4 regions of the Ureibacillus chungkukjangi genome follow, and region 4 is predicted to be linked to each of the others. Evidence: a T-box and tRNA genes for the amino acid it is inferred to sense, from the RefSeq annotation. Region 4 holds a T-box; the other regions hold tRNA genes.
What was found. A T-box is a leader RNA that pairs with one kind of tRNA and senses whether it is charged. The one in region 4 lies ahead of serS (serine--tRNA ligase), so its partner is inferred to be a tRNA-Ser.
Positions count from the first base shown of each region.

Region 1 (6,676 bases), 240 kb from region 4:
ATTATGCTAAAAAAGTTGAGGAGTGATTTTTATAGGTATCCATAGATTTTTTACAAGCTTAAATGATTTAGAAAGAATTTTCCGTGCTCCTGGTCGTTTTAAATTCGAAGAGCATAATGTAGCTGCTCATTCTTGGAAGGTTTCACAATATGCTATGTTTTTTGCTACACTCGAAGAAATGAATGGTGCAACGATTAATTGGAAGTCACTATATGAAAAAACAATCAATCACGATTTTGCTGAGGTGTTCATTGGTGACATTAAAACACCAGTTAAGCATGCAAGTATAGAGCTTAAACAAATGCTAGCCCATGTTGAAGAGAAAATGATGGAAAAATTCATACAGGAAGAAATACCTTCAGATTTTCAAGAAGTCTTCTCTGAACGTATGAAGGAGGGAAAAGACGAAACAATTGAGGGCCGTTTACTAGAGTTTTCAGACAAACTTGACCAATTTTATGAGTCCTTTGCAGAGTTAAAGCGTGGGAACACTGATAAGGAGTTCGTAATTATGTACCAGCAGGCCCTAGAAAAGCTATTGAAGATGCCTCTTCATGTAAGCGTCCGTTATTTCCGTAATGAAATTTTAAATGATGTAATGCATGAGGACACGCAAATTAATATTGCTGCCCTTACGAATGAAGTGTTAAATACATCAGAATAATTTTAAAAAGTTTTCCAATAATGGAAGGCTTTTTATTTTATCAAAAAATCAATATTACTTCGATTTAAGCCTATTTTGTCCTCTCCACTTATCCAACCATCCCGTTAAATCCATTATTTACAATGGAAAATCGCATGATAAAAATTTGACAATTATCTGCGATAGTACTTACTTGCACAACCCCAAATAATCGTTTAATATAACATTAAAGCTGCGTTGTTCGTACACATATTAAGTTTTAACCTTTGAACTGTAAAAGGGAGTTTTATATAGAAGATGGAATGGCGAGCGTCACACCAAGGTGAATGACGATATACAGGAATTCTTTTGCGAACACCCACTTTGAGGAGTGGTGGTTAAAAACTTTCTATAATTATTACGGCAAGGCGGCTTTGCCATACATATTGTATAGCAAGGCTCATAAGAAATCTTCCTGCATTCATTTGCCGGAAGATTTTTTTGTTGTCTAGTTAAGTTAATTAATTGATTGATGGTTTCTATCCAGATGATCAAGAAACAGAATATCTAGACTAAGCCAATCTTTTTAGAAAGCCCTTAGACACTTTTTATGCATTCGATGATGAAGTTCTTATTAATTAGAAAAAAAGACGTGTAGCAAATGCTACACGTCTTTTTATGACCCGTACGGGATTCGAACCCGTGTTACCGCCGTGAAAGGGCGGTGTCTTAACCACTTGACCAACGGGCCGTGGCTCCGAAGGTAGGACTCGAACCTACGACCAACCGGTTAACAGCCGGTTGCTCTACCACTGAGCTACTTCGGAAAAATTGTATGGTGGGCCTAAATGGACTCGAACCATCGACCTCACGCTTATCAGGCGTGCGCTCTAACCAGCTGAGCTATAGGCCCCAATTGGAGCGGGTGATGAGAATCGAACTCACGACATCAGCTTGGAAGGCTGAGGTTTTACCATTAAACTACACCCGCAAAAAATGGTGGGTCAGGACGGAATCGAACCGCCGACACTTAGAGCTTCAATCTAATGCTCTACCAACTGAGCTACTGACCCGTTCAACTTAAATTTCATAAAAAAATGGCGGTCCCGACCGGGATCGAACCGGCGATCTCCTGCGTGACAGGCAGGCATGTTAACCGCTACACCACGGGACCATTTGGTTGCGGGGACAGGATTTGAACCTGCGACCTTCGGGTTATGAGCCCGACGAGCTACCACTGCTCCACCCCGCGAAAATATAATTGATTGAATATGTATTAGAATAAAAATGGCGGAGGCAGTAGGATTCGAACCCACGCGCGGTGTAACCCGCCTGTCGGTTTTCAAGACCGATCCCTTCAGCCAGACTTGGGTATGCCTCCGAGTTTATATGGTGGCGGCAGAGGGGATCGAACCCCCGACCTCACGGGTATGAACCGTACGCTCTAGCCAGCTGAGCTACGCCGCCATTGAAAAATTATAAGTTTTGGTGGAGCCTAGCGGGATCGAACCGCTGACCTCCTGCGTGCAAGGCAGGCGCTCTCCCAGCTGAGCTAAGGCCCCATTAATAAAGTTAAAGTTAATGGTCGAGAAGACAGGATTCGAACCTGCGACCCCTTGGTCCCAAACCAAGTGCTCTACCAAGCTGAGCTACTTCTCGTTATATGGCGCGCCCGGCAGGAGTCGAACCCACAACCTTCTGATCCGTAGTCAGACGCTCTATCCAATTGAGCTACGGGCGCATATATGAAATGGTGCCGAGGACCGGAATCGAACCGGTACGGTAGTCACCTACCGCAGGATTTTAAGTCCTGTGCGTCTGCCAGTTCCGCCACCCCGGCACATTTGGAGCGGAAGACGAGGTTCGAACTCGCGACCCCCACCTTGGCAAGGTGGTGTTCTACCACTGAACTACTTCCGCATGTGCATATATATTAAGTATTTAATTTCATAGTTTAATAAAAAACTGGTGAGCCATGAAGGACTTGAACCTTCGACCCTCTGATTAAAAGTCAGATGCTCTACCACTGAGCTAATGGCTCTTGCAAATGGTGGAGGGGGACGGATTCGAACCGCCGAACCCGAAGGAGCGGATTTACAGTCCGCCGCGTTTAGCCACTTCGCTACCCCTCCATTTAAACGATGCCGGCGAAAGGAGTCGAACCCTCGACCTACTGATTACAAGTCAGTTGCTCTACCAACTGAGCTACACCGGCATATTTATGGTGGAGGATGACGGGCTCGAACCGCCGACCCCCTGCTTGTAAGGCAGGTGCTCTCCCAGCTGAGCTAATCCTCCACATTAAGAAACAAGCGAAGCGACGTCCTACTCTCACAGGGGGAAGCCCCCAACTACCATCGGCGCTAAAGAGCTTAACTTCCGTGTTCGGTATGGGAACGGGTGTGACCTCTTTGCCATCATCACTTCACTTATTTAGTTGAAAAGAAACTTGTTCTCTCAAAACTGGATAAAGACATTGATTGCATTCAAGATTTGGTTAAGTCCTCGATCGATTAGTATTCGTCAGCTCCATGTGTCACCACACTTCCACCTCGAACCTATCTACCTCATCGTCTTTGAGGGATCTTACTTACTTGCGTAATGGGAAATCTCATCTTGAGGGGGGCTTCATGCTTAGATGCTTTCAGCACTTATCCCGTCCACACATAGCTACCCAGCGATGCCTTTGGCAAGACAACTGGTACACCAGCGGTGTGTCCATCCCGGTCCTCTCGTACTAAGGACAGCTCCTCTCAAATTTCCTACGCCCACGACGGATAGGGACCGAACTGTCTCACGACGTTCTGAACCCAGCTCGCGTACCGCTTTAATGGGCGAACAGCCCAACCCTTGGGACCGACTACAGCCCCAGGATGCGATGAGCCGACATCGAGGTGCCAAACCTCCCCGTCGATGTGGACTCTTGGGGGAGATAAGCCTGTTATCCCCGGGGTAGCTTTTATCCGTTGAGCGATGGCCCTTCCATGCGGAACCACCGGATCACTAAGCCCGTCTTTCGACCCTGCTCGACTTGTAGGTCTCGCAGTCAAGCTCCCTTGTGCCTTTACACTCTACGAATGATTTCCAACCATTCTGAGGGAACCTTTGGGCGCCTCCGTTACCTTTTAGGAGGCGACCGCCCCAGTCAAACTGTCCACCTGACACTGTCTCCTGCCCCGCTAAGGGGCATGGGTTAGAATTTCAATACAACCAGGGTAGTATCCCACCGACGCCTCCCTCGAAGCTGGCGCTCCGAGTTCTCTGGCTCCTACCTATCCTGTACAAGTTGTACCAAAATTCAATATCAGGCTACAGTAAAGCTCCACGGGGTCTTTCCGTCCTGTCGCGGGTAACCTGCATCTTCACAGGTACTATAATTTCACCGAGTCTCTCGTTGAGACAGTGCCCAGATCGTTACGCCTTTCGTGCGGGTCGGAACTTACCCGACAAGGAATTTCGCTACCTTAGGACCGTTATAGTTACGGCCGCCGTTTACTGGGGCTTCAATTCAGAGCTTCGCTTGCGCTAACCCCTCCTCTTAACCTTCCAGCACCGGGCAGGCGTCAGCCCCTATACGTCACCTTACGGTTTTGCAGAGACCTGTGTTTTTGCTAAACAGTCGCCTGGGCCTATTCACTGCGGCTCTCATTGCTGAGAGCACCCCTTCTCCCGAAGTTACGGGGTCATTTTGCCGAGTTCCTTAACGAGAGTTCTCTCGCACACCTTAGGATTCTCTCCTCGACTACCTGTGTCGGTTTGCGGTACGGGCACCTCCCGCCTCGCTAGAGGCTTTTCTTGGCAGCGTGAAATCAGATACTTCGCTCATAAGAGCTCCCCATCACAGCTCAACGTTACAGGAAGCGGATTTGCCTACTTCCACGCCTTACTGCTTGGGCGTACTCAACCAACGGTACGCTTATCTTATCCTACTGCGTCCCCCCATTACTCAAACGGCGGGGAGGTGGTACAGGAATATCAACCTGTTGTCCATCGTCTACGCCTATCGGCCTCGACTTAGGTCCCGACTAACCCTGAGCGGACGAGCCTTCCTCAGGAAACCTTAGTCATACGGTGGATGGGATTCTCACCCATCTTTCGCTACTCATACCGGCATTCTCACTTCTAAGCGCTCCACCAGTCCTTCCGGTCTGACTTCAACGCACTTAGAACGCTCTCCTACCACGGAACATCTAAGATGTTCCATCCACAGCTTCGGTGAATCGTTTAGCCCCGATACATTTTCGGCGCAGCGTCACTCGACCAGTGAGCTATTACGCACTCTTTAAATGATGGCTGCTTCTAAGCCAACATCCTGGTTGTCTAAGCAACGCCACATCCTTTTCCACTTAACGATTACTTTGGGACCTTAGCTGGTGGTCTGGGCTGTTTCCCTTTTGACTACGGATCTTATCACTCGCAGTCTGACTCCCGTGTATAAATATCTGGCATTCGGAGTTTGTCTGAATTCGGTAAAGCGAGATGCCCCCCTAGTCCAAACAGTGCTCTACCTCCAGTATTCTCAATCACGAGGCTAGCCCTAAAGCTATTTCGGAGAGAACCAGCTATCTCCAGGTTCGATTGGAATTTCTCCGCTACCCACACCTCATCCCCGCACTTTTCAACGTGCGTGGGTTCGGGCCTCCAGTGAGTGTTACCTCACCTTCACCCTGGACATGGGTAGATCACCTGGTTTCGGGTCTACGACCACGTACTCATTCGCCCTATTCAGACTCGCTTTCGCTACGGCTCCGCCTTCTCAGCTTAACCTTGCACGTAATCGTAACTCGCCGGTTCATTCTACAAAAGGCACGCTATCACCCATTAACGGGCTCTAACTACTTGTAGGCACACGGTTTCAGGATCTATTTCACTCCCCTTCCGGGGTGCTTTTCACCTTTCCCTCACGGTACTGGTTCACTATCGGTCACTAGGTAGTATTTAGCCTTGGGAGATGGTCCTCCCGGATTCCGACGGAATTTCACGTGTTCCGCCGTACTCAGGATACACTCAAGAGAGAATGAACTTTCGACTACGGGGCTTTTACCCGCTACGGCGGACCTTTCCAGGTCGCTTCGTCTAACTCATTCCTTTGTAACTCTTATGTTGAGTGTCCTACAACCCCAAGAGGCAAGCCTCTTGGTTTGGGCTCTTCCCGTTTCGCTCGCCGCTACTCAGGGAATCGAATAATTTCTTTCTCTTCCTCCAGGTACTTAGATGTTTCAGTTCCCTGGGTCTGCCTTCAAGACGCTATGTATTCACGTCAAGATACTGTTCCATTACGAACAGTGGGTTCCCCCATTCGGAAATCTCCGGATCAAAGCTCACTTACAGCTCCCCGAAGCATATCGGTGTTAGTGCCGTCCTTCTTCGGCTCCTAGTGCCAAGGCATCCACCGTGCGCCCTTAATAACTTAACCTAGTTCGGCTTCCAATCCACATCGTTATACTGTGTCAACTGCACTCACTCACATCCTCATGTACTAAAGTACACTGCGGTGTTCGCTCGCTTGTTTCCTTGTCTAACTCGTGTCTTGAAACCCTCGATTAAAAGTTACTGCTTTTCTTAAAAAGAAAAGACTTAAGAACTACACAATCAATTACTTGAATTTTGTTGCTTTCAATGTCGTTTTATCCAGTTTTCAAAGAACAAATCAGCTGACTTCAATCACATCGTGATTAAACATCAGTGATATTACTCCGTGCAGATTTGCGACGATAGCTTTGAGTTACCTCTTTGCTTATTCTTCGCGGCAGGAGCACATTTTGAAGTTTCATTACTGAACCTTCAAAACTGAACACAAAACGTTAATGTTGGTTTGACCTCGGAAGGTCAACCATTCCGTTAATAATCCTTAGAAAGGAGGTGATCCAGCCGCACCTTCCGATACGGCTACCTTGTTACGACTTCACCCCAATCATCTGTCCCACCTTCGACGGCTGGCTCCCAAAAGGGTTACCCCACCGGCTTCGGGTGTTACAAACTCTCGTGGTGTGACGGGCGGTGTGTACAAGGCCCGGGAACGTATTCACCGCGGCATGCTGATCCGCGATTACT
Region 1 covers NZ_CP085009.1:264,185-270,860, reverse strand. Annotated here, with positions in the region: gene LG296_RS01315 (YfbR-like 5'-deoxynucleotidase) at 23-664, shown strand; RNA gene ssrS (6S RNA) at 870-1,061, shown strand; tRNA gene LG296_RS01305 (tRNA-Glu) at 1,302-1,373, opposite strand; tRNA gene LG296_RS01300 (tRNA-Asn) at 1,375-1,449, opposite strand; tRNA gene LG296_RS01295 (tRNA-Ile) at 1,459-1,535, opposite strand; tRNA gene LG296_RS01290 (tRNA-Gly) at 1,540-1,613, opposite strand; tRNA gene LG296_RS01285 (tRNA-Phe) at 1,620-1,695, opposite strand; tRNA gene LG296_RS01280 (tRNA-Asp) at 1,721-1,796, opposite strand; tRNA gene LG296_RS01275 (tRNA-Met) at 1,800-1,874, opposite strand; tRNA gene LG296_RS01270 (tRNA-Ser) at 1,911-2,003, opposite strand; tRNA gene LG296_RS01265 (tRNA-Met) at 2,013-2,089, opposite strand; tRNA gene LG296_RS01260 (tRNA-Ala) at 2,109-2,184, opposite strand; tRNA gene LG296_RS01255 (tRNA-Pro) at 2,205-2,281, opposite strand; tRNA gene LG296_RS01250 (tRNA-Arg) at 2,287-2,363, opposite strand; tRNA gene LG296_RS01245 (tRNA-Leu) at 2,374-2,462, opposite strand; tRNA gene LG296_RS01240 (tRNA-Gly) at 2,468-2,542, opposite strand; tRNA gene LG296_RS01235 (tRNA-Lys) at 2,589-2,663, opposite strand; tRNA gene LG296_RS01230 (tRNA-Tyr) at 2,671-2,754, opposite strand; tRNA gene LG296_RS01225 (tRNA-Thr) at 2,765-2,837, opposite strand; tRNA gene LG296_RS01220 (tRNA-Val) at 2,845-2,920, opposite strand; rRNA gene rrf (5S ribosomal RNA) at 2,935-3,050, opposite strand; rRNA gene LG296_RS01210 (23S ribosomal RNA) at 3,116-6,038, opposite strand; rRNA gene LG296_RS01205 (16S ribosomal RNA) at 6,478-6,676, opposite strand, start outside.
Region 1: it encodes a tRNA-Ser, which carries the amino acid that the T-box ahead of serS (serine--tRNA ligase) is inferred to sense. The anticodon was not compared.

Region 2 (6,676 bases), 760 kb from region 4:
GATAAAACCATCAATATGCATATCAGTAATTTACGAAACAAACTAAATATAGCTGATACAAATTACATTAAAACTGTATGGGGCATAGGCTTCAAATTTGATTAAGGAAAGGAGTGATTGTTATGTGGGGATGGTTCTTTGTCTTCCTAGCATTGGCACTCCTTTTTTATATTTACTTCTTAATGCGACAACTTCGAAAATTAAAAGAGGCAGTCAAATCTCTTCCTACTAGTGCTAGCTTTGGCAGTAGACTTTCCCTCGATTTCCGTGAGAGGACTTTATTAGAATTAGTCGATGAATTAAATATGATGGTTGATGCCTTTGAAGCTAAAAATATTCAGGCAAAAAAGATGGAAGAAAATGTGAAGCTCTCTATTGCTGGTCTATCTCACGACTTACGGACGCCACTCACCTCCATCAACGGCTATGTGCAGCTTTTAAATTCGGCCACTGATGATGCGAAGCGTGCTCACTATCTAACAGTTATCGAACAGTCTGTGAACCGATTAATTGAGATGACCGAACACTTTTATGACCTAGCACGTATTGATACAAACCAAAAAGAAGTAGCATTAGTTTCCATCCCATTATCAAATTTAGTAGAAGAGATCTTTTTATCCTTTTACGAGCAATTTGAAGAAAAGAAAATCGAACTCCACTTTCCCGAACAACCCAATGATCAAAAAATTATCGCAGACAAATTAATGCTTACGCGCGTTATCCAAAATATCATTCAAAATATACTGCGTTATGGGCAAAGTAAAGCCTTTATCCACTATGAAATTGAAAAAAATTATCTCGTTTTAACTGTCAGAAACGATATCAAAAAAGATAGCAACATTGCCATCGAAAAAGTCTTCACCCGCTTCTACACAGAAGTCACTAGCCGTACTAATACCGAAGCTAGTGGTCTAGGCCTATATTTATCTAAAATGCTTGTAGAAAAAATGCACGGAGAAATGGCAGCAGAACTACAGGATAATTGGTTCATGCTGAAAATTCAGCTTCCGCTTAGTGGAGGTTAATGGTTAAACATTTTATTTAATTTCAATAAATAAAAACAGTGGGGTCCATTCTCCACTGTTTTATTTTAACTATCGTATTCTACCTAATATAACGGATTTTTGAAGTAATAATAAAAATTACATCTTCCATCATAATTGATTGTAATGCTTATTACTTCGAAATATTCTCTGCCAATACACGTTGAACATCATATACATTACCCGTTTTATTGAACGTCTTCTCAATCGGTAACTCACTGCCGGATATCCAAATTTTTAATTCAGCATCTAAATCAAATGTTCCTGCCTAAAATATATATTCATAGTTTTTTACTCTCGTTATTCTCCGATGATAAAACACTTCAACCGCCAAATCACACGCTATGTCCTGCGTGTATTCTTTCATCCGTATATGTACAAATTCTATCGTAGCTGCCTCATGTTTTTTAAGTTTATTACTGCTGCTTTCTGAAGGAGCAAATACCGATACCCTTTGTTGCATTTTCGAAATTATTATATTTAACTGTTCTTCATTTATTCCTAGATATTCAGTTAAGTCTAGTTTAGTTATATATTTCTTATTCCACATTTGCATGTCCTCCCTTTCAAGGAGTAGCCATCCCCTCTTAATTATTAAAAAGAAGATATTCCCTTGATGTATTGCAGCACATTAGTGATTAGCTTAATTGTACAGTTACGGATAAGAAAGCTTGCTTATCCGTTATAAAAAAGGATTGCGTGCCCAGTTTAAACTGAGCTCACAATCCTTTATAAAAGACTATTTAGGATACCGAAGGTGGGACTCGAACCCACACGCCTCGCGGCACCGCATTTTGAGTGCGGCGTGTCTGCCATTCCACCACTTCGGCATATTAAAATATAAAAAAAATCGGTTATCCCGATCAAGAATTTTTTGGAGGCGGCAACCGGATTTGAACCGGTGATAAAGGTGTTGCAGACCTGTGCCTTACCACTTGGCTATGCCGCCATTATATTTTTGGAGCGGAAGACGGGGTTCGAACCCGCGACCCCCACCTTGGCAAGGTGGTGTTCTACCGCTGAACTACTTCCGCAAAATGGCTGGGGTACCAGGATTCGAACCTGGGCATGACGGAATCAAAATCCGTTGCCTTACCGCTTGGCTATACCCCAAAAATATTAAGAAGAATGTAATTTTTGGTTTAAAATTAAAATGGGGCGACTGATGGGAATCGAACCCACGAATGCCTGAACCACAATCAGGTGCGTTAACCACTTCGCCACAACCGCCATAATAATATATTATATGTTTTTATATTGAATTTATTCTAAAAAATGGGGCGACTGATGGGAATCGAACCCACGAATGCCTGAACCACAATCAGGTGCGTTAACCACTTCGCCACAACCGCCATAATCACTATATTCATTTAAAAATTGGCAGGGGCAGTAGGAATCGAACCCACACTGACGGTTTTGGAGACCGTAGTTCTACCTTTAAACTATGCCCCTATAAAAGGAATGGTGGAGGGGGACGGATTCGAACCGCCGAACCCTAAGGAGCGGATTTACAGTCCGCCGCGTTTAGCCACTTCGCTACCCCTCCAGATAAATGGTGCCGGCGAAAGGAGTCGAACCCTCGACCTACTGATTACAAGTCAGTTGCTCTACCAACTGAGCTACACCGGCATTTATCTATATGGTGGGTCAGGACGGAATCGAACCGCCGACACTTAGAGCTTCAATCTAATGCTCTACCAACTGAGCTACTGACCCATATAAATTACTTTTCATAAAAATGGCGGTCCCGACCGGGATCGAACCGGCGATCTCCTGCGTGACAGGCAGGCATGTTAACCGCTACACCACGGGACCATTTGGTTGCGGGGACAGGATTTGAACCTGCGACCTTCGGGTTATGAGCCCGACGAGCTACCACTGCTCCACCCCGCGATAATAAAATTCTTTTTCTAATGTACCATAATTTAATATGGTGGAGGATGACGGGCTCGAACCGCCGACCCCCTGCTTGTAAGGCAGGTGCTCTCCCAGCTGAGCTAATCCTCCAACTGGATATTTAAAATTCAAATGGTGACCCGTACGGGATTCGAACCCGTGTTACCGCCGTGAAAGGGCGGTGTCTTAACCACTTGACCAACGGGCCAATAAAATAATTGTCTGGCGGAGAGTAAGGGATTTGAACCCTTGAGACAGTGTTAACCGCCTACACGATTTCCAATCGTGCTCCTTCGGCCGCTCGGACAACTCTCCAAGAAGCATGGCTCCGAAGGTAGGACTCGAACCTACGACCAACCGGTTAACAGCCGGTTGCTCTACCACTGAGCTACTTCGGAATATTTTTTATTTAAGCCTAGCGACGTCCTACTCTCACAGGGGGAAGCCCCCAACTACCATCGGCGCTAAAGAGCTTAACTTCCGTGTTCGGTATGGGAACGGGTGTGACCTCTTTGCCATCATCACTAGACTTAAAACGAAAGACAAGATTTATTATAACTCATTTCGAAAGTAAAGTCAATACTATTTTTAGTATTTTTCCTTCGATTTCCTTATTCTTTCAAAACTGGATAAACTAGACATTAAATGCATTCAAGATTTGGTTAAGTCCTCGATCGATTAGTATTCGTCAGCTCCATGTGTCACCACACTTCCACCTCGAACCTATCTACCTCATCGTCTTTGAGGGATCTTACTTACTTGCGTAATGGGAAATCTCATCTTGAGGGGGGCTTCATGCTTAGATGCTTTCAGCACTTATCCCGTCCACACATAGCTACCCAGCGATGCCTTTGGCAAGACAACTGGTACACCAGCGGTGTGTCCATCCCGGTCCTCTCGTACTAAGGACAGCTCCTCTCAAATTTCCTACGCCCACGACGGATAGGGACCGAACTGTCTCACGACGTTCTGAACCCAGCTCGCGTACCGCTTTAATGGGCGAACAGCCCAACCCTTGGGACCGACTACAGCCCCAGGATGCGATGAGCCGACATCGAGGTGCCAAACCTCCCCGTCGATGTGGACTCTTGGGGGAGATAAGCCTGTTATCCCCGGGGTAGCTTTTATCCGTTGAGCGATGGCCCTTCCATGCGGAACCACCGGATCACTAAGCCCGTCTTTCGACCCTGCTCGACTTGTAGGTCTCGCAGTCAAGCTCCCTTGTGCCTTTACACTCTACGAATGATTTCCAACCATTCTGAGGGAACCTTTGGGCGCCTCCGTTACCTTTTAGGAGGCGACCGCCCCAGTCAAACTGTCCACCTGACACTGTCTCCTGCCCCGCTAAGGGGCATGGGTTAGAATTTCAATACAACCAGGGTAGTATCCCACCGACGCCTCCCTCGAAGCTGGCGCTCCGAGTTCTCTGGCTCCTACCTATCCTGTACAAGTTGTACCAAAATTCAATATCAGGCTACAGTAAAGCTCCACGGGGTCTTTCCGTCCTGTCGCGGGTAACCTGCATCTTCACAGGTACTATAATTTCACCGAGTCTCTCGTTGAGACAGTGCCCAGATCGTTACGCCTTTCGTGCGGGTCGGAACTTACCCGACAAGGAATTTCGCTACCTTAGGACCGTTATAGTTACGGCCGCCGTTTACTGGGGCTTCAATTCAGAGCTTCGCTTGCGCTAACCCCTCCTCTTAACCTTCCAGCACCGGGCAGGCGTCAGCCCCTATACGTCACCTTACGGTTTTGCAGAGACCTGTGTTTTTGCTAAACAGTCGCCTGGGCCTATTCACTGCGGCTCTCATTGCTGAGAGCACCCCTTCTCCCGAAGTTACGGGGTCATTTTGCCGAGTTCCTTAACGAGAGTTCTCTCGCACACCTTAGGATTCTCTCCTCGACTACCTGTGTCGGTTTGCGGTACGGGCACCTCCCGCCTCGCTAGAGGCTTTTCTTGGCAGCGTGAAATCAGATACTTCGCTCATAAGAGCTCCCCATCACAGCTCAACGTTACAGGAAGCGGATTTGCCTACTTCCACGCCTTACTGCTTGGGCGTACTCAACCAACGGTACGCTTATCTTATCCTACTGCGTCCCCCCATTACTCAAACGGCGGGGAGGTGGTACAGGAATATCAACCTGTTGTCCATCGTCTACGCCTATCGGCCTCGACTTAGGTCCCGACTAACCCTGAGCGGACGAGCCTTCCTCAGGAAACCTTAGTCATACGGTGGATGGGATTCTCACCCATCTTTCGCTACTCATACCGGCATTCTCACTTCTAAGCGCTCCACCAGTCCTTCCGGTCTGACTTCAACGCACTTAGAACGCTCTCCTACCACGGAACATCTAAGATGTTCCATCCACAGCTTCGGTGAATCGTTTAGCCCCGATACATTTTCGGCGCAGCGTCACTCGACCAGTGAGCTATTACGCACTCTTTAAATGATGGCTGCTTCTAAGCCAACATCCTGGTTGTCTAAGCAACGCCACATCCTTTTCCACTTAACGATTACTTTGGGACCTTAGCTGGTGGTCTGGGCTGTTTCCCTTTTGACTACGGATCTTATCACTCGCAGTCTGACTCCCGTGTATAAATATCTGGCATTCGGAGTTTGTCTGAATTCGGTAAAGCGAGATGCCCCCCTAGTCCAAACAGTGCTCTACCTCCAGTATTCTCAATCACGAGGCTAGCCCTAAAGCTATTTCGGAGAGAACCAGCTATCTCCAGGTTCGATTGGAATTTCTCCGCTACCCACACCTCATCCCCGCACTTTTCAACGTGCGTGGGTTCGGGCCTCCAGTGAGTGTTACCTCACCTTCACCCTGGACATGGGTAGATCACCTGGTTTCGGGTCTACGACCACGTACTCATTCGCCCTATTCAGACTCGCTTTCGCTACGGCTCCGCCTTCTCAGCTTAACCTTGCACGTAATCGTAACTCGCCGGTTCATTCTACAAAAGGCACGCTATCACCCATTAACGGGCTCTAACTACTTGTAGGCACACGGTTTCAGGATCTATTTCACTCCCCTTCCGGGGTGCTTTTCACCTTTCCCTCACGGTACTGGTTCACTATCGGTCACTAGGTAGTATTTAGCCTTGGGAGATGGTCCTCCCGGATTCCGACGGAATTTCACGTGTTCCGCCGTACTCAGGATACACTCAAGAGAGAATGAACTTTCGACTACGGGGCTTTTACCCGCTACGGCGGACCTTTCCAGGTCGCTTCGTCTAACTCATTCCTTTGTAACTCTTATGTTGAGTGTCCTACAACCCCAAGAGGCAAGCCTCTTGGTTTGGGCTCTTCCCGTTTCGCTCGCCGCTACTCAGGGAATCGAATAATTTCTTTCTCTTCCTCCAGGTACTTAGATGTTTCAGTTCCCTGGGTCTGCCTTCAAGACGCTATGTATTCACGTCAAGATACTGTTCCATTACGAACAGTGGGTTCCCCCATTCGGAAATCTCCGGATCAAAGCTCACTTACAGCTCCCCGAAGCATATCGGTGTTAGTGCCGTCCTTCTTCGGCTCCTAGTGCCAAGGCATCCACCGTGCGCCCTTAATAACTTAACCTAGTTCGGCTTCCAATCCACATATATGTCTTGAAACCCTCGATTAAAAGTTACTGCTTTTCTTAAAAAGAAAAGACTTAAGAACTACACAATCAATTACTTGAATTTTGTTGCTTTCAATGTCGTTTTATCCAGTTTTCAAAGAACAAATCAGCTG
Region 2 covers NZ_CP085009.1:3,244,656-3,251,331, forward strand. Annotated here, with positions in the region: gene LG296_RS16065 (response regulator transcription factor) at 1-105, shown strand, start outside; gene LG296_RS16070 (sensor histidine kinase KdpD) at 123-1,025, shown strand; partial or broken gene LG296_RS16075 (PH domain-containing protein) at 1,177-1,311, opposite strand; gene LG296_RS16080 (hypothetical protein) at 1,312-1,593, opposite strand; tRNA gene LG296_RS16085 (tRNA-Leu) at 1,793-1,873, opposite strand; tRNA gene LG296_RS16090 (tRNA-Cys) at 1,919-1,992, opposite strand; tRNA gene LG296_RS16095 (tRNA-Gly) at 2,003-2,077, opposite strand; tRNA gene LG296_RS16100 (tRNA-Gln) at 2,082-2,156, opposite strand; tRNA gene LG296_RS16105 (tRNA-His) at 2,198-2,273, opposite strand; tRNA gene LG296_RS16110 (tRNA-His) at 2,320-2,395, opposite strand; tRNA gene LG296_RS16115 (tRNA-Trp) at 2,422-2,495, opposite strand; tRNA gene LG296_RS16120 (tRNA-Tyr) at 2,506-2,589, opposite strand; tRNA gene LG296_RS16125 (tRNA-Thr) at 2,597-2,672, opposite strand; tRNA gene LG296_RS16130 (tRNA-Phe) at 2,684-2,759, opposite strand; tRNA gene LG296_RS16135 (tRNA-Asp) at 2,783-2,858, opposite strand; tRNA gene LG296_RS16140 (tRNA-Met) at 2,862-2,936, opposite strand; tRNA gene LG296_RS16145 (tRNA-Val) at 2,975-3,050, opposite strand; tRNA gene LG296_RS16150 (tRNA-Glu) at 3,073-3,147, opposite strand; tRNA gene LG296_RS16155 (tRNA-Ser) at 3,163-3,254, opposite strand; tRNA gene LG296_RS16160 (tRNA-Asn) at 3,263-3,337, opposite strand; rRNA gene rrf (5S ribosomal RNA) at 3,353-3,468, opposite strand; rRNA gene LG296_RS16170 (23S ribosomal RNA) at 3,598-6,520, opposite strand.
Region 2: it encodes a tRNA-Ser, which carries the amino acid that the T-box ahead of serS (serine--tRNA ligase) is inferred to sense. The anticodon was not compared.

Region 3 (6,676 bases), 1.2 Mb from region 4:
GCTAATGCCGATAATCTACTTACTTCTATTGTTTCAATATAGAAGGATAATTTTGAATTAATTGTTTCCACTTCTACTTCAGTGGTATGTAACCACTTCTGATGCATCGAATTTCCCTCCATCAAAGGCAGTATTGCCTAGAAAACTTGAGCCATTTTATTTATGAAAAATTTGATTTATTCCTACTAAAAATAGCAGGAAATAAACCTTTCTAATAGCTCATGTGTATTGTTGTCGAATTTACGTTATCTATTCTATCATATCACTTTTTTTACATATACAATATTGATATTGTTTCCTCATTCAATTTTATCTGTTAAGACTGAGTAATCTTGCCAATTAAAAAAAGCGCAGAGAATTTAACTCTAGCGCTAATTAATTTTTAAGGCATATTTCTGGAAACCTCTATTTGCCATAATTGATACCTCTTCATAGGTAAACCTTTTTAGTAAGGCTTTTATAAAGTTTTCATACTCTCCAGCGTTTGCTAACTTTTCAATAGAAAGACCCATCCCATCAAAATCAGATCCAAAGCCAATATGCTGGACTCCCACTAAGGAAGCGATATGCTCTACATGCTTCACTAAATATTCGATAGTTGTACTTTCTTTTCCACTTTCAATAAATGGAGGATAAAATACAACATGCATTCTTCCGCCATGTTTTACTAATTCTTTAATTTGGATATCCGTTAGATTTCTCGGATGATTGCAAATGGCTCTTGCATTACTATGACTAGCGACAAGCTTTTTAGCTAAAGGTAATAATTCAAAGAAACCTTGCTCATTTAAATGAGATACATCAATTATAATATTACGATCATTTAGTAATTGAACAACTTTTCTACCAAAAGGCTTTAATCCCTTTGAAGGATCCTCAGAAGCACCGTAGGCAACTCCATTCTCATGATTCCAGGTTAAACCAACTAATTTCACACCTGCATTTAAAATATGCTCAAGCTTCAATAAGTCTTCACCAATACAATCACAGCCTTCTAAGCTTAAAATTGCTCCAATTTGTCCATCTTCAAGCTGATTTAATTGTTCCCATTCAGTGATGTGTACCATTTCTGGCTCTGCTAAAACTTTTGTATGAAAAGCTTCAATTTGTCGAGCTGCTGCTAAGAACTTCTCGTTGTCAGGAAGATTCGAATGAACAAAGATTGCAAATACCTGTACCTTTACATTTCCTGCTTTTAATTTTTCAAGGCTTGCACTTAGTCTAGCATCATTTTGGAAATTCACATTTTCAAGTCGAGTTAATTTCTCCAATACATCACAATGCAAATCAATAATATTCATGTATCCCCCACCAATTCAATATAACTATATTGTATAGGAAATGGTGGCATAAATTCCATATATCTAGATGAAAACTTTTTCTTTATTGGAATTGATCACGGATGGTTGTTTCTTGGTTATTTTGATGGATAACCTCTTGTGGTACATCCTGTGGACTATCCGATGAAGGAAACTCCCCTGAACCGTCTTCAAAGTCAACAGTTTTTAATGATTTTTGTGAAAGTTCATTCATAATTTCCTCTTCAACTGGTCGTGTTTCCATATCGACCTTCTCTTGACTATGTTCAACACAAGTTAATGTTGTTGGAATAGCCTCAAGTCGATCAAAAGGAATTTCTTGATGGCAAACTTTACATTCACCGTAAGTCCCCTCTTCCATTGCATTTAGGGCTGCTTCAATTTTGTCGATACTTTCTTGTTTAAAATCATCCATCGCATATTCTGTTAGCTGTATAGTTAAATCTGATGCAATGTCACCAGGATGATTATCATAATTTGATAACTCCGTGCTTTCGATATCATCATGCGTTTCAAGACCTTCTTTTAAATCTCTCAATTCCTCTAATAATGTATTTTTTAATTGCTGCATATCGGATTGTTTCATATTGTTGTCCTCCTTTTTCCTATAATTAAGCTTTCCTTTATTTAACTTTTTAAACATAGTAAAATTTGTACAACGTGTAAAAACAGTATTGAATAGGGAAGGTTAAATGGTTAGTTAAATCATGCATAAATTGTGTACTATCTATTTCGACATTGGTGTTAAATAGGTTTTACGAAAAGTGAATGATTATCCGAGATATCGAGATACTTAGAACAAATCAGATTTATAAATAAGGCTCTGTATATTTAATTGTTGTTAATAATTTGGGAAGCCTGGATTTATCTGGGCTTCCCACTTTTGGTATAGTAAGAGAAATATGGATATACAACAATAAGACATATACACGATTAAATTCGTTATAGTGAATACACCCCAAACACAAATATAGTTGTATTAATCATTTGAACCATCTGTATAAAATAACGCTTAAAAACTGTTCACAATAAAAGGCACGAAACGTTTTTAAATTAACGTTCGTGCCTTTTTTAACTGTCCCTCAAAATTTTATTTGCAACTTTATTTTGAATGATTATGTATATCTTATAAACCTTTAATGAACTAAAATATCTTCAATTTAAATACTCTCCTTCAACTTTGCACCTAAGTGTTGAAGTTCAATTCCAATTAAAGCACTTTATTGCTTGAACTAAATTTAACGCGTCCCTTTAAATTTAGTTGGATTTTTCACATAGCTTTCAATTATATATCCACATTCCGTACAAATAATATGTTCAACGGCTACTCCTATAATTGTACTATAACTATGCACCGCTCCATATCCACTTTGCTTACCCTTACCTAATTCTTTTCCACCGCATTTCGGACATTCAGTTACTTTTGCAGGTTGATTCATTCGAAAACCTCCACTTTTAATTAACATAATTTCAATTAATTTACATTATAAATCATAACTTATCTAATAACTAATGACAAATATCTAAAATTGATGTTTGGGAACTTTATTTCGTTTTAACACTGTAAGTCCACATAATCTGGCGAAAGCCGTCATAATCAAATAAGTATTACATATTAAATTTCGATAACCTTAAACTTCGATAGGTTTCTGTCATTTTAAAAATAAATGATGTCAACAGAAATTCTTTGATATTATGTTTTGTACTTTCATTACTATGACTATCCACAAATAAAAAACCAAGCAAGGTAATTATCGAGGTAATTAGAAGCTACCCCTTTAAAACGATGTATCCAATGTTTTAAACGTGAATGAAGTTCATTTACATTTTGGATATAATGTAAACCTTTGATAACGTGTTTTCCATCGTCTGATTTAATACGGTAGTGTTCTATCCCTTTTTCATTCATTGGCATACTTTTCATAGGCTCTCCAAGCATCTGTTACAAATACATTATTAGGTGTTATTTTCGAACCTATTATATGCGATAATTTATCAATATGTTTTAATAAATGTCTAAACGATTTACACATCATTGAACCCTCCAATAAGAATATTTGTTCTCATTATAACCATTCATATGAAAGGTATCAATTTTCAACATCATCCTTTAACAGAGCGATAAATAAAAAAAGTCCTAAAGGTTTGTTAATCAAACCTTTAGGACTTTTTTCTTTAAATTATGACCCGTACGGGATTCGAACCCGTGTTACCGCCGTGAAAGGGCGGTGTCTTAACCACTTGACCAACGGGCCTAACTGATATGGCGGAGAAGGAGGGATTTGAACCCTCGCGCCGGTTGCCCGACCTACACCCTTAGCAGGGGCGCCTCTTCAGCCACTTGAGTACTTCCCCATATGGCTCCGAAGGTAGGACTCGAACCTACGACCAACCGGTTAACAGCCGGTTGCTCTACCACTGAGCTACTTCGGAATATTCTTGTATGGTGGGCCTAAATGGACTCGAACCATCGACCTCACGCTTATCAGGCGTGCGCTCTAACCAGCTGAGCTATAGGCCCATACTTGGAGCGGGTGATGAGAATCGAACTCACGACATCAGCTTGGAAGGCTGAGGTTTTACCATTAAACTACACCCGCAAAAAATGGTGGGTCAGGACGGAATCGAACCGCCGACACTTAGAGCTTCAATCTAATGCTCTACCAACTGAGCTACTGACCCATCTAACCTAATTTGATTTAAATGGCGGTCCCGACCGGGATCGAACCGGCGATCTCCTGCGTGACAGGCAGGCATGTTAACCGCTACACCACGGGACCATTTGGTTGCGGGGACAGGATTTGAACCTGCGACCTTCGGGTTATGAGCCCGACGAGCTACCACTGCTCCACCCCGCGATAATATTATTTATATTTTAAAAAATGGCGGAGGCAGTAGGATTCGAACCCACGCGCGGTGTAACCCGCCTGTCGGTTTTCAAGACCGATCCCTTCAGCCAGACTTGGGTATGCCTCCGTATATTATATCTCCTATGGTGGACCTTGCAGGACTCGAACCTGCGACCGGACGGTTATGAGCCGTCTGCTCTAACCAACTGAGCTAAAGGTCCTTCAAGATGGCGGCAGAGGGGATCGAACCCCCGACCTCACGGGTATGAACCGTACGCTCTAGCCAGCTGAGCTACGCCGCCAGGATATATATATTTAAAAAATTGGTGGAGCCTAGCGGGATCGAACCGCTGACCTCCTGCGTGCAAGGCAGGCGCTCTCCCAGCTGAGCTAAGGCCCCATAAAAGGAATTTTCATTAGTGTTGCATGGTCGAGAAGACAGGATTCGAACCTGCGACCCCTTGGTCCCAAACCAAGTGCTCTACCAAGCTGAGCTACTTCTCGTATGTATTGTATTGGCGCGCCCGGCAGGAGTCGAACCCACAACCTTCTGATCCGTAGTCAGACGCTCTATCCAATTGAGCTACGGGCGCATAATAATGGTGCCGAGGACCGGAATCGAACCGGTACGGTAGTCACCTACCGCAGGATTTTAAGTCCTGTGCGTCTGCCAGTTCCGCCACCCCGGCACATTTGGAGCGGAAGACGAGGTTCGAACTCGCGACCCCCACCTTGGCAAGGTGGTGTTCTACCACTGAACTACTTCCGCATGTGCATAATAAATATTCTTGTAATCTTTAAAACTTAAATGGTGCGGGTGAAGGGAGTCGAACCCCCACGCCTTGCGGCGCTAGATCCTAAGTCTAGTGCGTCTGCCAATTCCGCCACACCCGCATTTAAGTATAAATAAAACTGGTGAGCCATGAAGGACTTGAACCTTCGACCCTCTGATTAAAAGTCAGATGCTCTACCACTGAGCTAATGGCTCTAAAAAATGGTGCCGGCGAAAGGAGTCGAACCCTCGACCTACTGATTACAAGTCAGTTGCTCTACCAACTGAGCTACACCGGCATTCTATGGTGGAGGATGACGGGCTCGAACCGCCGACCCCCTGCTTGTAAGGCAGGTGCTCTCCCAGCTGAGCTAATCCTCCTGGGTAATATGCCTAGCGACGTCCTACTCTCACAGGGGGAATCCCCCAACTACCATCGGCGCTAAAGAGCTTAACTTCCGTGTTCGGTATGGGAACGGGTGTGACCTCTTTGCCATCATCACTAGACTATGAATGACTTTACTTAATTTAATAAAGTACATTTAATTAAGACAAGATTTATAATACCATAAATGTATATTATTTCAAGCCTTTTTATAAAAAAATATTTTTATATGACCCGTACGGGATTCGAACCCGTGTTACCGCCGTGAAAGGGCGGTGTCTTAACCACTTGACCAACGGGCCTAACTGATATGGCGGAGAAGGAGGGATTTGAACCCTCGCGCCGGTTGCCCGACCTACACCCTTAGCAGGGGCGCCTCTTCAGCCACTTGAGTACTTCCCCATATGGCTCCGAAGGTAGGACTCGAACCTACGACCAACCGGTTAACAGCCGGTTGCTCTACCACTGAGCTACTTCGGAATATTCTTGTATGGTGGGCCTAAATGGACTCGAACCATCGACCTCACGCTTATCAGGCGTGCGCTCTAACCAGCTGAGCTATAGGCCCATACTTGGAGCGGGTGATGAGAATCGAACTCACGACATCAGCTTGGAAGGCTGAGGTTTTACCATTAAACTACACCCGCAAAAAATGGTGGGTCAGGACGGAATCGAACCGCCGACACTTAGAGCTTCAATCTAATGCTCTACCAACTGAGCTACTGACCCATCTAACCTAATTTGATTTAAATGGCGGTCCCGACCGGGATCGAACCGGCGATCTCCTGCGTGACAGGCAGGCATGTTAACCGCTACACCACGGGACCATTTGGTTGCGGGGACAGGATTTGAACCTGCGACCTTCGGGTTATGAGCCCGACGAGCTACCACTGCTCCACCCCGCGATAATATTATTTATATTTTAAAAAATGGCGGAGGCAGTAGGATTCGAACCCACGCGCGGTGTAACCCGCCTGTCGGTTTTCAAGACCGATCCCTTCAGCCAGACTTGGGTATGCCTCCGTATATTATATCTCCTATGGTGGACCTTGCAGGACTCGAACCTGCGACCGGACGGTTATGAGCCGTCTGCTCTAACCAACTGAGCTAAAGGTCCTTCAAGATGGCGGCAGAGGGGATCGAACCCCCGACCTCACGGGTATGAACCGTACGCTCTAGCCAGCTGAGCTACGCCGCCAGGATATATATATTTAAAAAATTGGTGGAGCCTAGCGGGATCGAACCGCTGACCTCCTGCGTGCAAGGCAGGCGCTCTCCCAGCTGAGCTAAGGCCCCATAAAAGGAATTTTCATTAGTGTTGCATGGTCGAGAAGACAGGATTCGAACCTGC
Region 3 covers NZ_CP085009.1:2,833,538-2,840,213, forward strand. Annotated here, with positions in the region: gene LG296_RS13935 (isochorismate synthase MenF) at 1-107, opposite strand, end outside; gene LG296_RS13940 (dipeptidase) at 372-1,301, opposite strand; gene LG296_RS13945 (TraR/DksA C4-type zinc finger protein) at 1,384-1,905, opposite strand; gene LG296_RS13950 (transcription initiation factor TFIIIB) at 2,558-2,758, opposite strand; partial or broken gene LG296_RS13955 (IS1595 family transposase) at 2,928-3,313, opposite strand; tRNA gene LG296_RS13960 (tRNA-Glu) at 3,503-3,574, opposite strand; tRNA gene LG296_RS13965 (tRNA-Ser) at 3,584-3,674, opposite strand; tRNA gene LG296_RS13970 (tRNA-Asn) at 3,678-3,752, opposite strand; tRNA gene LG296_RS13975 (tRNA-Ile) at 3,764-3,840, opposite strand; tRNA gene LG296_RS13980 (tRNA-Gly) at 3,846-3,919, opposite strand; tRNA gene LG296_RS13985 (tRNA-Phe) at 3,926-4,001, opposite strand; tRNA gene LG296_RS13990 (tRNA-Asp) at 4,024-4,099, opposite strand; tRNA gene LG296_RS13995 (tRNA-Met) at 4,103-4,177, opposite strand; tRNA gene LG296_RS14000 (tRNA-Ser) at 4,203-4,295, opposite strand; tRNA gene LG296_RS14005 (tRNA-Ile) at 4,313-4,389, opposite strand; tRNA gene LG296_RS14010 (tRNA-Met) at 4,397-4,470, opposite strand; tRNA gene LG296_RS14015 (tRNA-Ala) at 4,493-4,568, opposite strand; tRNA gene LG296_RS14020 (tRNA-Pro) at 4,596-4,672, opposite strand; tRNA gene LG296_RS14025 (tRNA-Arg) at 4,685-4,761, opposite strand; tRNA gene LG296_RS14030 (tRNA-Leu) at 4,769-4,857, opposite strand; tRNA gene LG296_RS14035 (tRNA-Gly) at 4,863-4,937, opposite strand; tRNA gene LG296_RS14040 (tRNA-Leu) at 4,978-5,062, opposite strand; tRNA gene LG296_RS14045 (tRNA-Lys) at 5,082-5,156, opposite strand; tRNA gene LG296_RS14050 (tRNA-Thr) at 5,164-5,239, opposite strand; tRNA gene LG296_RS14055 (tRNA-Val) at 5,246-5,321, opposite strand; rRNA gene rrf (5S ribosomal RNA) at 5,332-5,447, opposite strand; tRNA gene LG296_RS14065 (tRNA-Glu) at 5,556-5,627, opposite strand; tRNA gene LG296_RS14070 (tRNA-Ser) at 5,637-5,727, opposite strand; tRNA gene LG296_RS14075 (tRNA-Asn) at 5,731-5,805, opposite strand; tRNA gene LG296_RS14080 (tRNA-Ile) at 5,817-5,893, opposite strand; tRNA gene LG296_RS14085 (tRNA-Gly) at 5,899-5,972, opposite strand; tRNA gene LG296_RS14090 (tRNA-Phe) at 5,979-6,054, opposite strand; tRNA gene LG296_RS14095 (tRNA-Asp) at 6,077-6,152, opposite strand; tRNA gene LG296_RS14100 (tRNA-Met) at 6,156-6,230, opposite strand; tRNA gene LG296_RS14105 (tRNA-Ser) at 6,256-6,348, opposite strand; tRNA gene LG296_RS14110 (tRNA-Ile) at 6,366-6,442, opposite strand; tRNA gene LG296_RS14115 (tRNA-Met) at 6,450-6,523, opposite strand; tRNA gene LG296_RS14120 (tRNA-Ala) at 6,546-6,621, opposite strand; tRNA gene LG296_RS14125 (tRNA-Pro) at 6,649-6,676, opposite strand, start outside.
Region 3: it encodes a tRNA-Ser, which carries the amino acid that the T-box ahead of serS (serine--tRNA ligase) is inferred to sense. The anticodon was not compared.

Region 4 (6,676 bases):
ACCAGAAAGCTCAATTTTCTTCAAGTTTTTATAAATTAAATGTTCCATTCTTATATCCCCTTCTAGTAAACTTTTTCACAATTTAAATATTCATTATTTTCATTTTACAATATTTGATGATAGAATTTCACACTTTACCACAATAAAATCCTACTATTTTTATTTCCTTTCTATTTATTTTTCACTAGCTAATTTTTCATGGTTATCGAAATAATAATCTTCTTCCTTACATATTATGCAACGAAAAATACTTTTCTCGTATATGAAAGGAGAGGCTGTAAAATGAAAACGTTAACAAGGATATCAAACACGCTTATGGAAAAATATTTACCAGACCCGTATATATTTGTAGCAATTTTAACGGTCCTTGTTTTCCTGCTCGGAGTTATACTGACGCCAAGCTCACCATTAGATATGGTTGTTTACTGGGGAGATGGCTTCTGGGGATTACTGTCTTTTACAATGCAAATGGTTATTGTATTAGCTGCTGGGCACGTGTTAGCTAATAGCCCTGTCTTTAAGAAAGGCTTATCCTCAATTGCTAGCAAGATTAAGAAGCCTTCTAGTGCAATCATTATTGTTACTTTCATTTCATTATTAGCTTGTTGGATTAATTGGGGCTTTGGGTTAGTAATTGGCGCCTTATTCGCAAAGGAAATTGCTCGTCATGTGAAGAAGGTTGATTATCGATTATTGATTGCAAGTGCTTATTCCGGCTTTATCATTTGGCATGGTGGGTTGGCTGGTTCCATCCCTCTATCAGTTGCAACTGAAGGCCATCCATTTGCGGATTTAATCGGTGTTATACCAACATCGGATACAATCTTTACGTCTTACAATTTATTTATTGTATTAGTAATTTGCTTTACATTACCTTTCTTCAATCGTTGGATGATGCCGAAAGAGCAGGATGTGGTTGAAGTAGATCCAGCGTTGTTAGTTGAAGAAGAGCAAAAGTTCCCTCTTGCCGAAAAAACATTTGCCTCTTGGACGGAAAGAAGTACGTTGTTAACAGTTTTAATTGGACTTATTGGCCTTTCCTATTTGGTTCATCATTTTATAACAAAAGGATTTGTTTTGGATTTAAATATTGTTAATACCATTTTCATTATTCTTGGAATTATTTTTCATGGTACGCCACAGCGTTTCATAGCTGCAGCTCAAAATGCAATCAAAACGACATCCGGAATCGTGTTCCAGTTCCCGTTTTATGCAGGAATCATGGGGATGATGACTGTATCTGGCTTAGCTATGGTTTTCTCGGAATGGTTTATTAGTATTTCGAATGGCTTTACCTTCTATTTATTTGCCTTCTATTCTGCAGGTCTAGTGAATTTCTTCGTTCCTTCTGGTGGTGGGCAGTGGGCAGTACAGGCACCAATTCTATTAGAGGCCGCCCAATCGATTGGAGCGGATTATGCAAAAACAGCGATGGCGATTGCTTGGGGAGATGCTTGGACAAATATGATTCAGCCATTTTGGGCATTACCAGCATTAGCAATAGCTGGACTTAAGGCAAAGGATATTATGGGGTTCTGTTTGTTTGTACTCATTTTTACAGGCGTCATTATTAGTATTGGATTGTTATTCTTATAGATGAAAAAAGGGACAGCATTAATTAGATGCTGTCCCCATTTCTTTATTTTGGAGCGATGACTTCTTTTCCACCCATGTATGGTCTTAATACTTCAGGTATTACTACTGATCCGTCGGCTTGCTGATAGTTTTCTAAAAGAGCTGCTACTGTACGGCCGATTGCTAGGCCTGAGCCGTTTAGTGTGTGTACGTATTCTGGTTTTGCACCTTGTTCACGGCGGAAACGGATGTTTGCACGGCGCGCTTGGAAATCTTCAAAGTTTGAGCAAGAAGAGATTTCACGGTACATGTTTTGCGTTGGCATCCATACTTCTAAATCGTATTTTTTTGCAGCTGTAAAGCCAAGATCAGATGTGTTCATTAATAATTTACGGTATGGTAAGCCTAATAATTGAAGTACTTTTTCAGCATGACCTGTTAATTTTTCTAATTCATTATAAGATTCCTCTGGTTTTACAAAGCGTACTAATTCCACTTTATTGAACTGATGCTGGCGAATTAAACCGCGCGTATCGCGACCTGCAGAGCCTGCTTCTGAACGGAATGAAGCGCTATATGCAACAAAGCCTTTCGGTAAAATTTCACCGTCAATAATTTCATCACGGTAGAAGTTTGTTACAGGCACTTCTGCTGTTGGAATCATGAAGTAATCTGTATCCACTAATTTGAATACATCCTCTTCAAATTTCGGTAATTGACCTGTACCTGTTAGGCTATCACGGTTTACAATTACTGGTGGCAGCATTTCTTCATAGCCATGCTCTTCTGCATGTAAATCCATCATAAAGCTCATTAAAGCACGCTCTAGACGAGCTCCTAAGCCACGGTAGAATACGAAACGACTACCTGTTACTTTCCCTGCACGTTCAAAATCGACAATTTGTAAATCTGTTGCAAGGTCCCAGTGTGCCTTTGCTTCAAAGTCAAAGCTTGGCTGCTCACCCCATGCAAGTACTTCAACATTGTCATCCTCTGTTTCACCAACTGGTACAGTTTCATGTGGGATGTTCGGCAAACGCATCATCATGTAGTCGAATTTGTCTTCTACTTCACGAAGCTCATTATCTAATTGCTTAATTTCGTCTCCCACTTCACGCATACGTGCAATAACGTCATCTGCATTTTCTTTGTTGCGCTTCATGACAGAGATTTGCTCTGATACTTTATTTCTTTCAGCTTTTAACACTTCTGTTTTTGCAATTAATTCACGGCGCTTTGCATCTAATCCTTCAAACTCATCTATATTCCCTAAATCTTCATTACGAGTTAGAAGAACCTTTTTCACTTCCTCATAATTGTCTCGGACACGTTTGATATCTAACATGTTGATTCCTCCATTTTAGTTATTTTATTGATTACATTACTCCATTCACTTCACCGTACTAGAGAAAGAGAACACAAAAAAGCCCTCATCCCCATGAAGGGACGAGAGCTACCCGCGTTGCCACCCTAATTGATTAGAAAAAGTTCTAATCCACTTATCTCATAACGGCTTTTCAACCGGCAAAAGCCTACTATAAATTCAGCTTAAGCAACTCAAGGACGGATTCACAAGTGCTTTTACCAGCTTCCACCAACCGCTGACTCTCTAAAAAAAACGTGCTTGCTACTACTTCCTATCATCGATGTTATCAATATGCTATTCGCCTATGCGAATTAAATTAACCATAATGTACTATATGCTGTTCGAATTTGCAAGAGAAGACTGATGAAAATCTTCCACCATTTCCATAAAAAATTTCAACAGTCGTGTATCGTCAGTTAACTCCGGATGAAAAGAACATCCTAAGTATTGCCCTTCTTTTGCTAAAACTATTCGTCCATTATATTCAGCTAATATTTCTACATTCGGGCCAACTGAAGCTATATGTGGAGCTCTTATAAATACCGCCGGAATGTCAGCACCAATTTGCTTTACCTCAAGTTTTGCCTCAAAGCTATCAACCTGTCTGCCAAAGGAGTTCCTTTCGACGACAACATTCATCAAGCTAAGATGGGCCTCTTCATAGTCCACTATTTCTTTAGCTAGCAAAATCAGTCCTGCACAGGTTCCAAACATTGGCATACCTTGCCTTGCTAGCGAGCGAATTGGCTCCATTAGTTGATGACGGTCCAATAGCTTACGTATAGCTGTACTTTCTCCACCAGGTAATACAAGCCCATTTAGATCAGTTAAATCCACTAAGGTCTTTACTTCAACAGCCTCGCATCCGAGTGATTGGATCTGCTGAATATGCTCTCTAACAGCTCCCTGTAAAGCAAGAACGCCGATTTTCATGCTACCAACCTCGTTCCTGCATGCGTTCACTATCTAAAAGTGTAGAGATTTCAATGCCCTTCATTGGGCTTCCAAGCTCCTTTGAAATGTCGGCAATCAACTGGTAATCCTTGAAATGCGTGGTTGCCTCCACAATAGCACGAGCAAATTTCTCAGGATTTTCGGATTTAAAGATACCTGAACCAACAAATACCCCATCTGCTCCTAATTCCATCATTAATGCAGCATCAGCTGGTGTTGCCACTCCTCCAGCAGCGAAGTTCACAACTGGAAGTCTGCCTAATCGTTTAATCTCCACTAATAGCTCATAAGGTGCGCCTAAAATTTTGGCCTCGGTCATTAGCTCATCCTCATTCATCCCGACAACTCGACGAACCTGTGCATTTACTTTTCGAATATGACGTACGGCTTCAACGATATTTCCTGTCCCAGGCTCACCCTTTGTACGAAGCATGGAAGCACCCTCTCCAATACGACGAGCAGCTTCTCCAAGATCTCGACACCCACACACAAATGGGACAGTATAGTCGCTTTTTAGTAAATGGTATTCCTCATCCGCTGGTGTTAATACTTCACTTTCATCGATATAATCTACACCCATAGCTTCTAATACACGCGCTTCGACAATATGACCAATACGTGCCTTTGCCATTACCGGAATCGAAACTGCATTCATGACCTCTTCCACGATTCTTGGATCCGCCATTCGTGCGACACCACCAGCTTTACGAATGTCTGACGGAACACGCTCTAATGCCATTACTGCAACTGCCCCTGAGGCTTCCGCAATTTTCGCTTGCTCTGCATTAATGACATCCATAATAACGCCACCTTTTTGCATTTCTGCCATACCACGTTTTACTCTTTCTGTCCCTAAAAGTTTCATGTCAAATTTTCCCTCCACTACTTTGATGTAATAAAGTATAATAAAAGTTGACCATATAAAAAGAGTCAATTTTCTAAAAACCTTTATGGTCACCTAGGAGGAAAGCCTATGGACATGCTAATCTTCAAGCTAGAAAAAAATAGTAAAAAACCTTTATATGAGCAGCTCTATATCGGAATGAAAGATGCCATTATTACAAAACAACTTGAAGTCGGAACAAAATTGCCGTCAAAACGGAAGCTTGCTGATTTTTTAAATATTAGCCAAACAACCGTTGAGATTGCTTATGGACAGTTACTTGCAGAGGGCTATATTGCTTCGAAACCTCGTATAGGCTTCTTTGTGGAGGAAATTGATGAACTCCCCTTTATTGAAAGCAAACAGGTAAAAAGCCAAGTTAAAGTCCGCTCTAATTTATCTGAACCATTTAAATATAATTTTCACCCCGGAAAAATTGATACAGAATCCTTCCCGTTTGCTATATGGAGAAAATATGCAAAGGATCTTTTTGATTATCCCTCGAAGGAATATCTCCAGGTTGGTGAAGCTCAGGGAGAATATGAACTTCGGGTAGAAATTGCTAATTATTTGTATCAATCACGAGGGATTATATGTAACCCTGAACAAATTGTTATTGGATCAGGTACAGAGCAGCTACTGCCGATGATTTTACGGTTAATCGAAATGAATTCAAAAATTGCCCTCGAAAATCCGGGGTACTCTGCCATTCCTAGAATACATTTAGCAAACAAGGCGCTTCCAGTTGGTGTCGATGAGGACGGGCTAATCGTTGATGAATTAGAGCAAACCGACGCAAATATTGTTTATATTACCCCTTCCCATCAGTTCCCTACTGGGGCTGTCCTATCTGCTGCCAGAAGAACACAGTTATTGAATTGGGCATCCAAAGCGGAAAACCGTTATATTATAGAGGATGACTATGATAGTGAATTTCGATATATTGGTAAGCCCATTCCAGCCTTGCAAGGGATGGATCAGAACGAAAAGGTCATTTATTTAAGTACATTTACGAAATCTTTAATGCCTTCTCTACGTGTCGCCTATTTTGTTTTGCCACCTTCACTATTGCAAAACTATCAAGAAATTTTTAGCTATTATTCTGCTACGGTTCCGAGATTTGACCAGCATATCCTGGCAAACTTTATGAAGGATGGTCACTTCTCTAAGCATTTAAATCGTATGCGTAAAATTTATCGCAAAAAGCATGATAAGCTAACAAATACATTAACAAACTCTTACCCTGCCATCGCTATTACGGGAGATCATGCCGGGATGCATATTTTAATCTCTGTACCTATCAATCACCATTCAGAGCAGGAGTTAAAAAAATTAGCCAATGAAAATGGTATAGCGGTGTATCCTGTATCTGATTATTTACTAAAGCCCATCGAATATGCACAACCAACATTCTTACTCGGATTTGGTGGAATAGCCTTAGATGATATCGAGCCAGCAATTCATGAGCTAATGCGCTGTTGGTCTGTAAAAAGAAACCAAAAGAAAGGGAAATCTCATGATTGATGAGACTTCCCTTCTTTTTAATGGTCTAGTAATTCAATATTGTAATTTTCAAACCAGCGATCAATTTGTACTAAATAAGCAAGAAGCTGAGGACCTGCCATTAATTGTCCAAACCACGGAACTTTAAAGGAAGATCCACCGGAGGAAACAAGCTGCTCCAGCTGCTCTTTTTCAAATAGCTCATGCAAGATGGATTCTTTTCTTTGAAGTGTGCTGCTTAATAATTGCTTTACACCATTCGTGTAATCTGGGTGGTAGGTTTTTGGGTATGGATTCTTTTTTCGATATAATACTTCCTCTGGTAAAAGACCTTCCACTGCTTTACGTAAAAGACCCTTCTCCATATTTCCCACGTTTTTCATTTCCCACGGAAT
Region 4 covers NZ_CP085009.1:21,914-28,589, reverse strand. Annotated here, with positions in the region: gene LG296_RS00105 (aminotransferase A) at 1-48, opposite strand, end outside; gene LG296_RS00100 (short-chain fatty acid transporter) at 283-1,596, shown strand; gene serS (serine--tRNA ligase) at 1,640-2,920, opposite strand; T-box leader at 3,015-3,228, opposite strand; gene pdxT (pyridoxal 5'-phosphate synthase glutaminase subunit PdxT) at 3,272-3,874, opposite strand; gene pdxS (pyridoxal 5'-phosphate synthase lyase subunit PdxS) at 3,876-4,760, opposite strand; gene LG296_RS00080 (PLP-dependent aminotransferase family protein) at 4,869-6,302, shown strand; gene asnB (asparagine synthase (glutamine-hydrolyzing)) at 6,320-6,676, opposite strand, start outside.